Regions from separate parts of the Streptomyces sp. NPDC079020 genome, predicted to be linked through region 1. Evidence: predicted binding sites of a transcription regulator. Region 1 holds the regulator's gene; each other region holds the start of a gene.
What was found. Region 1 encodes HrcA, which represses chaperone genes, less so after heat shock. Its sites were predicted from a motif close to TTNGCACTCNGNNNNNCNGAGTGCNAA; they were not measured.

Region 1 (4,506 bases):
ACCACCGGCTGGCCCGGCGCAGCCACAACAGCGGTGGCGCGGCGCTGCTCAGCAGCCGCACGACCGCCAGGCCGAGCAGCGAGGCGGCCGCCACCACGGCGGTCAGCAGCCAGCTGATCTCGCCGAGCACCCCGGTGAGCGCCGCGATGAAGGCGGCTCCGGCGAAGGTCTCGGGCCGGACCGAGGTCCGCAGCGAGTGCCACCGGTCGTTGCTCCTGGGCCGGCCCGTCCGCCAGCGCAACTGGCGCAACTGCTCCAGAATCCTCTCCTCGCGCCCGCGGGCCGAGCCTCCGGGCTGTGCGATCACCGTCGCGGTGGCCTGCTCGATGGCGCCGAGAAGACGCGAGCGGGGGAAGGAGAACGGCTTGTACTGCGAGCTCTCGCGGGTCTCCCAGGGCTCCTCGGTCAGCGTGCGCACCATGTCGAGCGCCGCCTCGTACGCCTTCGAGGACTCACCGTCGAGCAGCCGCACGGGGACCCTGCGCAACGCGTTGGCCTCGTGGATCTGGCGCACGATCTGCTCGACCCGGTCGTCGGTCTCGGGTCCGACATCGGCGTCGGCCGCCTGGGCGACCACCAGTGGCATCACCGGCCGGTTGACCTTGTACTGGTCGATGAGGTGCTGCATGAGGTGGAAGACGGCGGAAGCCGCCTCGTTCTCCGCACTGCCCTGCCAGACCTCGCGTGTCATAGCCCCCGTGCCTTTCCGTCGCCAGCCGAGCCCCTCTTCTCTCCTCAATAGCCGACGGTACTCATGCGGCGCAGGCGTTCACGGGGATCGGTATCGGATCCTCGTCAACAACCTCGTCAGGTCAGTCCGGAAGAGTGACGAAATCAATCAATTCCTCTACCCGGCCCAGGAGTTGCGGCTCAAGATCCCGATAGGAGTGCACCTTGGAAAGGATGTGCTGCCAGGCCGCACCGGTGTTCTCCGGCCAGCCCAGCGACCGGCACACGCCCGTCTTCCAGTCCTGCCCGCGCGGCACCACCGGCCAGCCGGAGATCCCCACCGAGGAGGGCTTCACCGCCTCCCAGACGTCGATGTACGGGTGGCCCACCACCAGCACATCGGCGTCCGACACCTGACCGGCGATCCGGGACTCCTTGGAGCCCGGCACCAGATGGTCCACCAGCACCCCCAGCCGGGCATCGGGACCCGGCGAGAACTCGCGCACGATCGCCGGGAGGTCGTCGATGCCCTCCAGATACTCGACCACCACGCCCTCGATCCGGAGGTCGTCGCCCCACACCCGCTCGACCAGCTCCGCGTCGTGCCGGCCCTCCACATAGATCCGCCCGGCCCGCGCCACCCGCGCCCGCGCTCCCGGCACCGCCACCGAGCCGGAGGCCGTACGCGCGGGCCGGACGGGCCCCGCCGCCGACGGGCGTACGAGCGTGATCACCCGGCCCTCCAGCAGGAAGCCGCGCGGCTCCATCGGGAACACCCGGTGCTTGCCGAAGCGGTCCTCCAGGGTGACCGTGGGGCCCTGGGCCGTCTTCTCGCAGCGAATGACGGCACCGCAGAAACCGGTGGAGACCTCCTCCACCACCAGATCGGGCTCGGCGGGGACCTCCGGGACGGGGGCGGACTTCTTCCACGGCGGGGTCAGGTCCGGCTGGTAGCTGCGCATGGCACGACGATAAGGCCGGCCGGGCCCGCGCCGGGGGTCCCTCACGACACGCCGAAGCGCTCCGCCAGCCGGTCGCGCTGGGCCCGGACGAAGGCCGCGTCCACCACCGCGCCGTGCCCCGGTACGTACAGCGCGTCCTCGCCGCCGAGCGCCAGCAGCCTGTCCAGCGCGGCGGGCCAGCGGGAGGTGACCGCGTCCCGGCCCGCCTGCGGTTCGCCGGACTCCTCGACCAGATCGCCGCAGAGCACCACGGCCCGCTCCCCGCCCGCGCCCGGCACCAGCGCCGCCAGATCGTGGCCGGTGTGCCCCGGCCCGGCGTCGGCCAGCAGGACCTGCCGCCCGCCGCCGAGGTCGAGTGTGTGCTCCCCGCGCACCTCGTGGCGCGGGACCACCAGGACGTCCACCGCCTGTGCGGCCTCCTCCTCGGGCACTCCGTGGCGTACGGCGGAGGCGCACAGCTCCTCGGCCGCGCCCCCGAGGAGAGCGGCGAGTCCGACCGATCCGTACACCTCGGCCCCGGCGAACACCGCGGTGCCCAGTACATGATCGAAATGGGGGTGGCTCAGTGCGATATGTGTCACTCTCCGCCCGAGCAGTGCCTCCGCCTGGTTCCGCAGCTCCACCCCCTCGCGCAGCGTCGACCCGGTGTCGTAGAGCAGCGCGCCGTCCGCTCCGGCCACCAGCGCGACCGTCGCATCCCACCCGGGAAGCCGCCGCCGGCCCACTCCGTGGCCCAACCGCTCCCAGCCGAACTCTTCCCAAGAGACGTCCATGCGGCGACGCTATCGGCAACGACCTGCGCGGTCCCGGGGTAGCGTGGCCGGTCGCCCTTGCCTGGGGGGCACCCCGCCCCCGTACACTGGCCGGGGGGATTGCTGGCACTCGAACGCACAGAGTGCCAGGCAGACACCGGAGACGACAGCTGGAGGTGTGCGCGATGCTCAGCGAACGCAGACTCGAAGTGCTGCGCGCCATCGTCCAGGACTATGTCGGCACCGAGGAGCCCGTCGGCTCCAAGGCGCTCACGGAACGGCACAAGCTCGGGGTCTCCCCGGCCACCGTCCGCAACGACATGGCGGTGCTGGAGGACGAGGGCTTCATCGCCCAGCCGCACACCAGTGCGGGGCGCATCCCGACGGACAAGGGCTACCGGCTCTTCGTCGACCGGCTCGCGGGCGTCAAGCCGCTCTCCTCGCCGGAGCGCCGGGCCATTCAGAATTTCCTCGACGGCGCGGTCGACCTCGACGATGTCGTGGGCCGGACCGTACGGCTGCTCGCGCAGCTGACCCGGCAGGTCGCCGTGGTGCAGTACCCCTCGCTGACCCGTTCGACGGTGCGGCATGTGGAGCTGCTGGCGCTGGCGCCCGCCCGGCTGATGCTGGTGCTGATCACCGACACGGGCCGGGTCGAACAGCGTATGATCGACTGCCCTGCGCCGTTCGGCGAGACCTCTCTCGCCGATCTGCGGGCCCGGCTCAACAGCCGGGTCGTCGGACGCCGTTTCACGGACGTCCCGCAGCTGGTGCAGGAGCTGCCGGAATCCTTCGACAGCGAGGACCGGGCCACCGTCTCCACGGTGCTCTCCGTCCTTCTCGAAACACTGGTCGAGGAGACGGAGGAGCGGCTGATGATCGGCGGCACCTCCAACCTCACCCGCTTCGGGCACGACTTCCCTGTGATGATCCGGCCGGTGCTGGAAGCACTGGAGGAGCAGGTGGTCCTGCTGAAGCTGCTCGGTGAGGCAACGGACTCGGGCATGACCGTACGTATCGGGCACGAGAACGCCCACGAGGGCCTCAACTCCACGTCCGTCGTCGCGGTCGGCTACGGTTCGGGCGACGAGGCAGTCGCCAAACTCGGCGTGGTCGGACCGACCCGCATGGACTACCCCGGAACGATGGGAGCGGTACGCGCAGTGGCACGTTACGTCGGACAGATCCTGGCGGAGTCGTAAGTGGCCACGGACTACTACGCCGTACTCGGCGTGCGCCGCGACGCATCTCAGGACGAGATCAAGAAGGCATTCCGGCGGCTCGCCCGCGAGCTGCACCCGGATGTCAACCCGGACCCGAAGACCCAGGAGCGGTTCAAGGAGATCAACGCCGCTTACGAGGTGTTGTCGGACCCGCAGAAGAAGCAGGTCTACGACCTCGGCGGCGACCCGCTGTCCGCCTCCGGCGGCGCGGGTGGCGCGGGCGGTTTCGGAGCCGGTGGCTTCGGCAACTTCTCCGACATCATGGACGCGTTCTTCGGCACGGCCTCGCAGCGCGGACCCCGTTCGCGCACCCGGCGCGGCCAGGACGCGATGATCCGGCTGGAGATCGACCTCGCCGAGGCGGCGTTCGGCACCACCAAGGACATCCAGGTCGACACGGCGGTCGTCTGTACGACGTGCAGCGGCGAGGGCGCGGCCCCCGGTACCTCCGCGCAGACCTGTGACATGTGCCGAGGACGCGGTGAGGTGTCCCAGGTCACCCGGTCCTTCCTGGGCCAGGTCATGACCTCACGGCCCTGCCCGCAGTGCCAGGGCTTCGGCACGGTCGTGCCGACGCCGTGCCCGGAGTGCGCCGGTGACGGCCGCATCCGCTCCCGGCGCACGCTCACGGTGAAGATCCCCGCGGGCGTGGACAACGGCACCCGCATCCAGCTCGCGGGCGAGGGCGAGGTCGGCCCCGGTGGCGGACCGGCCGGCGATCTGTACGTCGAGATCCACGAGCTGTCGCACGCGGTGTTCCAGCGGCGCGGCGACGATCTGCACTGCACGGTCACCATCCCCATGACGGCGGCCTCGCTCGGCACCAAGGTGCCGCTGGAGACGCTCGACGGCCTGGAGGAGATCGACATCAGGCCGGGCACCCAGTCCGGCCAGTCCGTT
Region 2 (4,506 bases), on a different contig from region 1:
CCTGGTGCCGTCCGGCATCTTCGTGTCGCTGGGCCTGGGCCGGGACCGGAAGGTCCGTCAGCTGCTCCTGGAATGGGGCACGCTGGACCGTGATGCGGCCCGCGACCGGCGGCTGCGGTTCCCCGGGACCAGCCTCGCCTGGCTGCTGATGTCCTTCGCGCTGTGCGCGGTCGGCCTGTTCGCGTGCATGGCCGCACCTGCGGGCGCCGCGGCCGAGGACCCGTACGGGCTGCTGGTCCTGGTGATGGGCGTCGGCCTGATCGCCTGGGTGATCGGTCTGATCGGCATCACCAAGGCGCTCACGCACCGCCGTTGGGTGGTACGGGTCCTGATGGGCGCCGCTCCCCGGCCGCCGGTGCCGGCCCCCGGCGGGGCGCCCCGCTGACGGACCACCGGCTCACCCGCCGACGGGGTGGCCGATCAGCATCGTCGGAGCGCCGGCCACCCGGGTCAGGAACACGGTGGCCGCATGCGGCCCCTGGAGCTTCATGCGCCGCCGCAGCTCCTCCGGTTCGACGGCCGAACCGCGCTTCTTGACGGTCAGTACGCCGACCTCCCGCTCCCGCAGCAGGGCCTTCAGCTTCTTCATCCCGAACGGGAGCCGGTCGGTGATCTCGTAGGCCGTCGTGTACGGCGAGGTGTACGCCGTGTCGCTCGTGATGTACGCGATCGTCTCGTCGATCAGCCGCCCGCCGCACCGCTCCACGATGTCGGCGACCAGATGGGCACGGATGACCGCGCCGTCCGGCTCGTACAGATAGCGGCCGACCGGGCCGACCGGCGGGGCGGGCAGCGGGGCCGCCGCGGTGAGTGTCGCCGCCGAGGGCAGGAGCGTGGCCCGGTAGGAGCCGGCCGTGAAGCCCTCGCCGAACCAGAGCACCGCCTCCTTCACCTCGCCGCCGTCCGAGATCCACTCCGCCTCGGCCTGCGGCCCGATCGCCTCGTGCGGGATGCCGGGGGCGATCTTCAGCGCCGCCCTGGGGGCCTTCAGCGCGGCCGCGGTCGCCCACGACAGCGGCGGTGAGTACGCCTCCGGGTCGAAGATCCGGCCCCGCCCGCCGCGCCGGGCGGGGTCGACGAAGACCGCGTCGTACGCGGCTGTGCCGATCTCCGTGACATCGGCGCACCGCACCTCGACCAGGTCCGCCAGCCCGAGCGCCTCGGCATTGGCACGGGCGACCTCGGCGGTCAGCGGGTCGCGGTCCACGGCGAGCACCCGGATCCCGGCGCGCGCCAGGGCGATGGCGTCGCCGCCGATCCCGCAGCACAGGTCCGCCACGCTCCGTACGCCGAGCGAGGCGAACCGTCCGGCGCGGTGGGCGGCGACCGATGTACGGGTGGCCTGTTCCACACCGTTGGGCGTGAAGAACATCCGGTACGCGTCCTCGGCGCCGAACTTCGCCACCGCGCGCTGCCGCAGCCGCGCCTGCCCCAGCGCCGCCGACACCAGATCCGCCGGGTGCGTACGGCGCAGCCGGGTGGCGGTGGCCAGCTCCTGTGCGGGGTCGTGGTCCCGCAGCGCGGCCAGGAGTCCGGTGCCCTCCGGCGTACGCAGGGCGGCGAAGGCGGCGAGCGGGTCCGTGGGGCCGGCGGGACCGGTGGGGGTAGGTGCGTTCACCCGGTCCATTGTGAGCCAGGTTCCGTGTGAGCCAGCCGGGGGACCGGGCGGTTCCGGCGGCGGTGTCGGGGTGGGGGCCCGGCGACGGGCTGGCAGGATGCGGCGCCATGCAACCAGTAAGACAAAAGGAAAAATTGGGCATGAAGAGGCGCAGACCGGGCTCCTTGGTCCTGGCGGCGCTGCTGGTCGCCGTGATCGGCTCCGGATGCGCCGCCGGGCCGGACGGCGGCGCGGGCGCCCCGGACAAGCGGGACGGGCCCGCCTCCGGACAGCCGGGCGGACCGGCCCGGCAGGCCGGACCCGCCCGCGCCCCGGACACGTACGCCCAGGAGGTCAGGCGGAAGCAGGCCGCCCGTGCCGTCGCGGCGAAGAAGTGGGGGCTGGCCGGGGTCCCGCTGGCCGCCCCGGCGCCGCCCGCGGTGAAACCGCGCATCACCACCCGCGAGGGCTTCGAGGTCACGGACGGCGACGCGCTGCCGCCCGTCTTCACCACCGTTCCCACCAAGGAGCGGATCGTCTTCCTCACCATGGACGACGGCGCGGAGAAGGACCCCGAGCTGCTGCGGATGATGACGGAACTCGGCATCCCCTACAGCGCGTTCCTCAGCGACTACGTCATCAACGACGACTACGGCTACTTCGCGCAGATGCAGAAGCGCGGCGTCACCCTCAACAACCACACGCTGAACCACCGCTATCTGCCCGGCCTCTCCTACGACGAGCAGAAGAAGGAGATCTGCGACCAGCAGGCCAGGATCGAGAAGCGCTACGGGAAGCGGCCCACCCTCTTCCGGCCGCCGTACGGCAACTACAACCGCGACACCCTGGCCGTCGCGAAGTCCTGCGGGGTGACGGCCGTGCCCCTGTGGTCCGCCGAGGCGTTCCCCGACCACATGGAATGGCGCGAGTGGGACCGGGACCTGCACCCGGGCGACATCATCCTCACCCATTTCCGCGGGCGCGAGGACTGGGAGGGCTCCATGCCGGACATGATCCGACGGGTCATGAAGACGGTCACCGACAAGGGGTACGCGGTGGCCCGGCTGGAGGACTACGTATGACGCGCGCGCACCGGCTGCTGGCCGGGCTGCTGACGGCCGGTGCGCTCCTCACCGTCACCGCCGGGTGCGCGCAGTCGGTGGACCCGATCGAACGGCTGGGACGCAAGGCGGCCCAGCAGATGGGCGGCCGGTCGCCGTCACCGAAGTCCGCGGTGCTCAAGGGGGGCCGGGGCGCGTGCGGTCAGCGGCCGCTCGCCGCGCGGTCCTCCGCGCCCCCCGCGGCGCGGTCCTCCGCGCGACGCGAGGGTGGTGAATTGGCACTCCGCTTGACCGAGTGCTAATCGCGGTCATAGTCTCAGGTCTGGCACTCCCCACTGGAGAGTGCCAGCACCACTGTGCGGCAGGGCAGGTCCGGCACCCGCGACGACGGATCGACCTGGTCGCCACCCAAAGACTGTTAAACCCCGTGAGATCTCCGAAGGGGGAGACCGGATCGTGTCGACCACCAGCACCAAGGTTGCGATCAAGCCGCTCGAGGACCGCATTGTGGTCCAGCCGCTCGACGCCGAGCAGACCACGGCTTCTGGCCTGGTCATTCCGGACACCGCCAAGGAGAAGCCCCAGGAGGGCGTCGTCCTGGCCGTGGGCCCGGGCCGCTTCGAGAACGGCGAGCGCCTTCCGCTCGACGTCAAGACCGGCGATGTCGTTCTGTACAGCAAGTACGGCGGCACCGAGGTGAAGTACAACGGCGAGGAGTACCTCGTCCTCTCGGCCCGCGACGTGCTCGCGATCGTCGAGAAGTAATTCACCCACGTTTGCTTCTGTTCTGCGCCCCTGGCCCCCTGCGAAATAACTAGCCGGGTGGTCAGGGGCGCAGTTCGTTTTGAGAGGGAAGAACAGCCCATGGCGAAGATTCTGAAGTTCGACGAGGACGCCCGTCGCGCCCTTGAGCGCGGCGTCAACAAGCTTGCCGACACGGTCAAGGTGACGATCGGCCCCAAGGGCCGCAACGTCGTCATCGACAAGAAGTTCGGTGCTCCCACCATCACCAACGACGGTGTCACCATCGCGCGCGAGGTCGAGCTCGACGACCCGTACGAGAACCTCGGTGCCCAGCTCGTGAAGGAGGTGGCGACCAAGACCAACGACGTAGCGGGTGACGGCACCACCACCGCCACCGTGCTGGCCCAGGCGCTCGTCCGCGAGGGTCTGCGCAACGTCGCCGCGGGCGCCTCCCCGGCCGCCCTGAAGAAGGGCATCGACGCCGCGGTCAAGGCCGTGTCCGAGGAGCTCCTCGCGACCGCCCGTCCGATCGAAGACAAGTCCGACATCGCCGCCGTGGCCGCGCTCTCCGCGCAGGACACCCAGGTCGGCGAGCTCATCGCGGACGCGATGGACAAGGTCGGCAAGGACGGTGTCATCACCGTCGAGGAGTCCAACACCTTCGGTCTGGACCTCGAGTTCACCGAGGGCATGGCCTTCGACAAGGGCTACCTGTCCCCGTACATGGTGACCGACCAGGAGCGTATGGAGGCCGTCCTCGACGACCCGTACATCCTGATCCACCAGGGCAAGATCGGCTCCATCCAGGAGCTGCTCCCGCTGCTGGAGAAGGTCATCCAGGCCGGTGGCTCCAAGCCGCTCCTGATCATCGCCGAGGACGTCGAGGGCGAGGCGCTCTCCACCCTCGTCGTCAACAAGATCCGTGGCACCTTCAACGCCGTCGCGGTGAAGGCCCCGGGCTTCGGCGACCGCCGCAAGGCCATGCTCGGTGACATCGCCACCCTCACGGGCGCGACCGTCATCGCCGAGGAGGTCGGCCTCAAGCTCGACCAGGCCGGTCTGGACGTGCTGGGCACCGCCCGCCGCGTGACCGTCTCCAAGGAC
Region 3 (4,506 bases), on a different contig from region 1:
GAACTCATCCGCTCTCCCCCTCGCTCGCCCACCGGAATCACCATCAGCGGACGGAAGTCGACCACGCCCGCCCACGCGGGCACGTCCCGCCGTCCCACCCGACGTCCCGCCGCTCCACCCTGCCGCCCTGTCGCCCGCCCGTACCCAGCCCGCGGCGGCAGCCGAGAACGCCCGAGGGCGGCACCCCCTTCGCAGGGGGTGCCGCCCTCGGTATGTCGGACAGGTCCGATCCTCCGGTCTCCCGGAAAGGATCAGAAGTCCATGTCACCGCCCGGCATGCCGCCCGGAGCGGCCGCGGAGGCCTTCTCCGGCTTGTCGGCGATGACGGCCTCGGTGGTGAGGAAGAGCGCGGCGATGGACGCGGCGTTCTGCAGGGCGGAACGCGTGACCTTCGCCGGGTCGAGAATGCCCTCGGCGATCATGTCGACGTACTCGCCGGTCGCGGCGTTGAGGCCGTGACCGATCGGCAGGTTGCGGACCTTCTCCACGACGACGCCGCCCTCAAGACCACCGTTGACGGCGATCTGCTTGAGCGGGGCCTCCAGCGCGAGCTTCACGGCGTTGGCGCCCGTGGCCTCGTCACCGGTCAGGTCGAGCTTCTCGAAGACAGCCGCGGCCTGGAGCAGCGCCACGCCACCACCGGCGACGATGCCCTCCTCGACGGCGGCCTTGGCGTTGCGCACCGCGTCCTCGATGCGGTGCTTGCGCTCCTTGAGCTCGACCTCGGTCGCGGCACCGGCCTTGATGACGGCCACGCCGCCGGCCAGCTTCGCGAGGCGCTCCTGGAGCTTCTCGCGGTCGTAGTCCGAGTCGGAGTTCTCGATCTCGGCACGGATCTGGTTGACGCGACCCTGAACCTGGTCGCTGTCACCGGCACCGTCGACGATCGTGGTCTCGTCCTTGGTGATGACGACCTTGCGGGCGCGGCCGAGCAGGTCCAGGCCGGCGTTCTCCAGCTTGAGACCGACCTCCTCGGAGATCACGGTGCCACCGGTGAGGATGGCGATGTCCGCGAGCATGGCCTTGCGGCGGTCGCCGAAGCCCGGAGCCTTGACGGCGACGGACTTGAACGTGCCCTTGATCTTGTTGACGACCAGGGTCGACAGGGCCTCGCCCTCGACGTCCTCGGCGATGATCAGCAGGGGCTTGCCCGACTGCATGACCTTCTCCAGCAGCGGGATCAGGTCCTTGACGCTGGCGATCTTCGAGTTGACGATCAGGATGTACGGGTCGTCGAGCGACGCCTCCATACGCTCCATGTCGGTGGCGAAGTACGCCGAGATGTAGCCCTTGTCGAAGCGCATACCCTCGGTGAGCTCAAGCTCCAGCCCGAAGGTCTGGGACTCCTCGACGGTGATGACGCCTTCCTTGCCGACCTTGTCCATCGCCTCGGCGATCTTGGCGCCGATCTCGGTGTCGGCGGCGGAGATGGAGGCGGTCGAAGCGATCTGCTCCTTGGTCTCCACGTCCTTGGCCTGCTCCAGCAGAGCGGCGGAGACGGCCTCGACGGCCTTCTCGATGCCCCGCTTGAGCGCCATCGGGTTGGCACCGGCGGCAACGTTGCGCAGGCCCTCGCGGACGAGCGCCTGGGCGAGAACGGTGGCGGTGGTCGTACCGTCGCCGGCGACGTCGTCCGTCTTCTTGGCGACCTCCTTGACCAGCTCCGCACCGATCTTCTCGTACGGGTCCTCGAGCTCGATCTCCTTGGCGATGGAAACACCATCGTTGGTGATCGTGGGCGCGCCCCACTTCTTCTCGAGGACGACGTTACGGCCCTTGGGGCCGAGGGTGACCTTGACGGCGTCGGCGAGCTGGTTCATCCCGCGCTCGAGACCGCGCCGTGCCTCCTCGTCGAACGCGATGATCTTGGCCATGTGAAGTGGTCCTCCCGGACAGGGGTGGATTTCTCCGGACCGAGTGGCGCCCGCGACGGACGGCCTGCCTGCCCGGTGGTTCCTTGCCCCACCGCGCCTGCGGGCCTCACCGGCCCGGTCCAAGTTTCTGTCACTCTCACCTGGAGAGTGCTAACGCCAATGATTAGCACTCGACCCCTGCGAGTGCAAGCAGGTGCCACGGTTTGTGGACACCCCGCAGGGCCGGAACGGGGGCGCACGCGCCCCCGGACCACGGCGCACAACCCGCCCCGCCCGGGACGCTCCAACCGGAACCTCCAACCGGAACGCTCCAACCGGAACGCGCCGACCGGACCCGCCGGGCGGGACGCGGACGCGCTGAGGGCCTGTACCCCAGGGGGTACAGGCCCTCAGTGCGTGAGTGGTGTCGTTGGCCGACCGCGCCGAGCTCAGCCGACGGCGAGCTTGACCATGTCCGCCTGCGGCCCCTTCTGGCCCTGCGAGATCTCGAATTCAACTCGCTGACCCTCTTCGAGGGTGCGGTACCCGTCCATCTGGATCGCGCTGTAGTGGACGAAAACATCCGCACCACCGTCGACCGCGATGAAGCCGTACCCCTTCTCCGCGTTGAACCACTTGACGGTGCCCTGAGCCATGCCTAACTCCCCTATTACTGGCCCTTGCACAGGACCGCACTTCGCGGGCCCGGGTCAGAACTCACCCTCCGACAGGAGAGGTTGTGTGCGCCGTAGCGCGTCGACCGCGGCCGAATGTATCTGTCCAACTGCCCTCTGCAACAGGTCAATCGGACGAGAATTCTGGGCATGGCTGAACACGCGAATACGAGGAATACATGGGATTCCCGGGCAAGTCGGGCCCGACAAAGGGCACTTATGACGCAAGGTGCTCAACCATATTGGCTGCTTCTTATCGCGGCCGGGCGCATTCTCATATGCGGGCGACGCGGGCAGCGGAGGGGGCTTCCCCAACTGTACCGTGCTCAACCATGCAGAATTGCCCCCTCCGCTTCTCTCGCGGAGGGGGCAACAGGGGTCACACTGCGAAGTCGTCAGCCTCCGGCGACGGCCGGGATGATCGAGATGCCGGCGCCGTCCGGGGTGGCCGCCTCCAGGCCGCCCTCGAAGCGCACGTCGTCGTCGTTGACGTACACGTTCACGAAGCGGCGCAGCTTGCCCTGGTCGTCCAGGACACGGGCGGCGATACCCGGGTGGTTCGCCTCCAGGGACTCGATGACCTCGGAGAGGATCGTGCCCTCCGCCGCGACCTCGGCCTGGCCGTCCGTGTAGGTGCGGAGGATGGTGGGGATACGGACCTTGACGCTCATGAGGGGTGCCTTTCTTCGGTCTCGGGTGGTCAGAGGGCGGCGGCGAGGCCGGCTTCGCGGAACGCGTCCAGGCTCGGCCGGATGGTCGCGGTCGCCTGCGAGGTCGCGGCCACCGCGTCCAGCGTCTTGAGGCCGTCACCGGTGTTCAGGACAACGGTGGTCAGCGTCGGGTCGAGCAGCCCGGCCTCGATCAGCTTCTTCGTCACGCCGACCGTCACCCCGCCCGCCGTCTCGGCGAAGATGCCCTCGGTACGGGCCAGCAGCTTGATCGCGTCGACGACCTGTTCGTCGTTGACGTCCTCGACGGCACCACCGGTACGGCGGGCGATGTCCAGGACGTACGGGCCGTCGGCCGGGTTGCCGATCGCCAGGGACTTGGCGATCGTGTTCGGCTTCTGGGGCCGCACCACGTCGTGGCCGGCCTTGAAGGCGGTGGAGACCGGGGAGCAGCCCTCGGCCTGGGCCCCGAAGATCTTGTACGGCCTGTCCTCGACCAGGCCGAGCCCGATCAGCTCCTGGAGGCCCTTGTCGATCTTGGTCAGCTGCGAGCCGGACGCGATCGGGATGACGATCTGGTCGGGCAGCCGCCAGCCGAGCTGCTCGCAGATCTCGTACGCCAGCGTCTTGGAACCCTCGCCGTAGTACGGCCGCAGGTTGACGTTGACGAAGCCCCAGCCCTCGCCGAGCGGGTCGCCGATGAGTTCCGAGCAGAAGCGGTTGACGTCGTCGTAGTTGCCCTCGATGCCGACCAGTTCACCGCCGTACACAGCGGCCATGACGACCTTGCCCTGTTCCAGGTCGTGCGGGATGAACACACAGGAACGGAAGCCGGCGCGGGCGGCGGCGGCGCCCACCGCACCGGCGAGGTTGCCGGTGGAGGAGCAGGACAGGGTGGTGAAGCCGAAGGCGCGGGCGGCCTCGACGGCGATGGCCACGACGCGGTCCTTGAAGGAGTGCGTCGGGTTGCCGGAGTCGTCCTTGACGTACAGACCGCCGGTGACACCCAGTTCACGGGCGAGGTTGTCGGCCTTGACCAGCTTGGTGAAGCCGGGGTTGATGTTGGGCTTGTCCGCGACATCGGCGGGTACCGGCAGCAGCGGGGCGTAGCGCCAGATGTTGTTCGGCCCGGCCTCGATGCGCTTCTTCAGCTCGTCGGGAGTACCGCTCGGCAGGTCGTACGCCACTTCGAGCGGCCCGAAACAGGACGCGCAGGCGAAGAGGGGGCCGAGAGCGAAACGCTCGCCGCACTCGCGGCAGGAAAGCGCCGAGGCGGGACCGAGATCCACGGAGGGAACAGAAGAATCGGTG

Region 2: the regulator HrcA is predicted to act here: its motif matches at 2,981-3,007, upstream of groES (co-chaperone GroES).
Region 3: the regulator HrcA is predicted to act here: its motif matches at 2,038-2,064, upstream of groL (chaperonin GroEL).

What each region holds. Positions count from the first base shown of each region.
Region 1 covers NZ_JBITUB010000001.1:762,417-766,922, reverse strand. The annotation lists gene ACIGJO_RS03515 (ABC transporter substrate-binding protein) at 1-691, opposite strand, end outside; gene ACIGJO_RS03510 (DUF3097 domain-containing protein) at 813-1,631, opposite strand; gene ACIGJO_RS03505 (MBL fold metallo-hydrolase) at 1,673-2,404, opposite strand; gene hrcA (heat-inducible transcriptional repressor HrcA) at 2,569-3,585, shown strand; gene dnaJ (molecular chaperone DnaJ) at 3,586-4,506, shown strand, end outside.
Region 2 covers NZ_JBITUB010000006.1:248,181-252,686, reverse strand. The annotation lists gene ACIGJO_RS15075 (hypothetical protein) at 1-385, shown strand, start outside; gene ACIGJO_RS15070 (methyltransferase domain-containing protein) at 398-1,627, opposite strand; gene ACIGJO_RS15065 (polysaccharide deacetylase family protein) at 1,759-2,679, shown strand; gene ACIGJO_RS15060 (hypothetical protein) at 2,676-2,960, shown strand; gene groES (co-chaperone GroES) at 3,115-3,423, shown strand; gene groL (chaperonin GroEL) at 3,523-4,506, shown strand, end outside.
Region 3 covers NZ_JBITUB010000003.1:165,199-169,704, reverse strand. The annotation lists gene ACIGJO_RS07895 (ABC transporter ATP-binding protein) at 1-8, opposite strand, end outside; gene groL (chaperonin GroEL) at 252-1,874, opposite strand; gene ACIGJO_RS07885 (cold-shock protein) at 2,303-2,509, opposite strand; gene ACIGJO_RS07880 (MoaD/ThiS family protein) at 2,923-3,198, opposite strand; gene thrC (threonine synthase) at 3,228-4,506, opposite strand, start outside.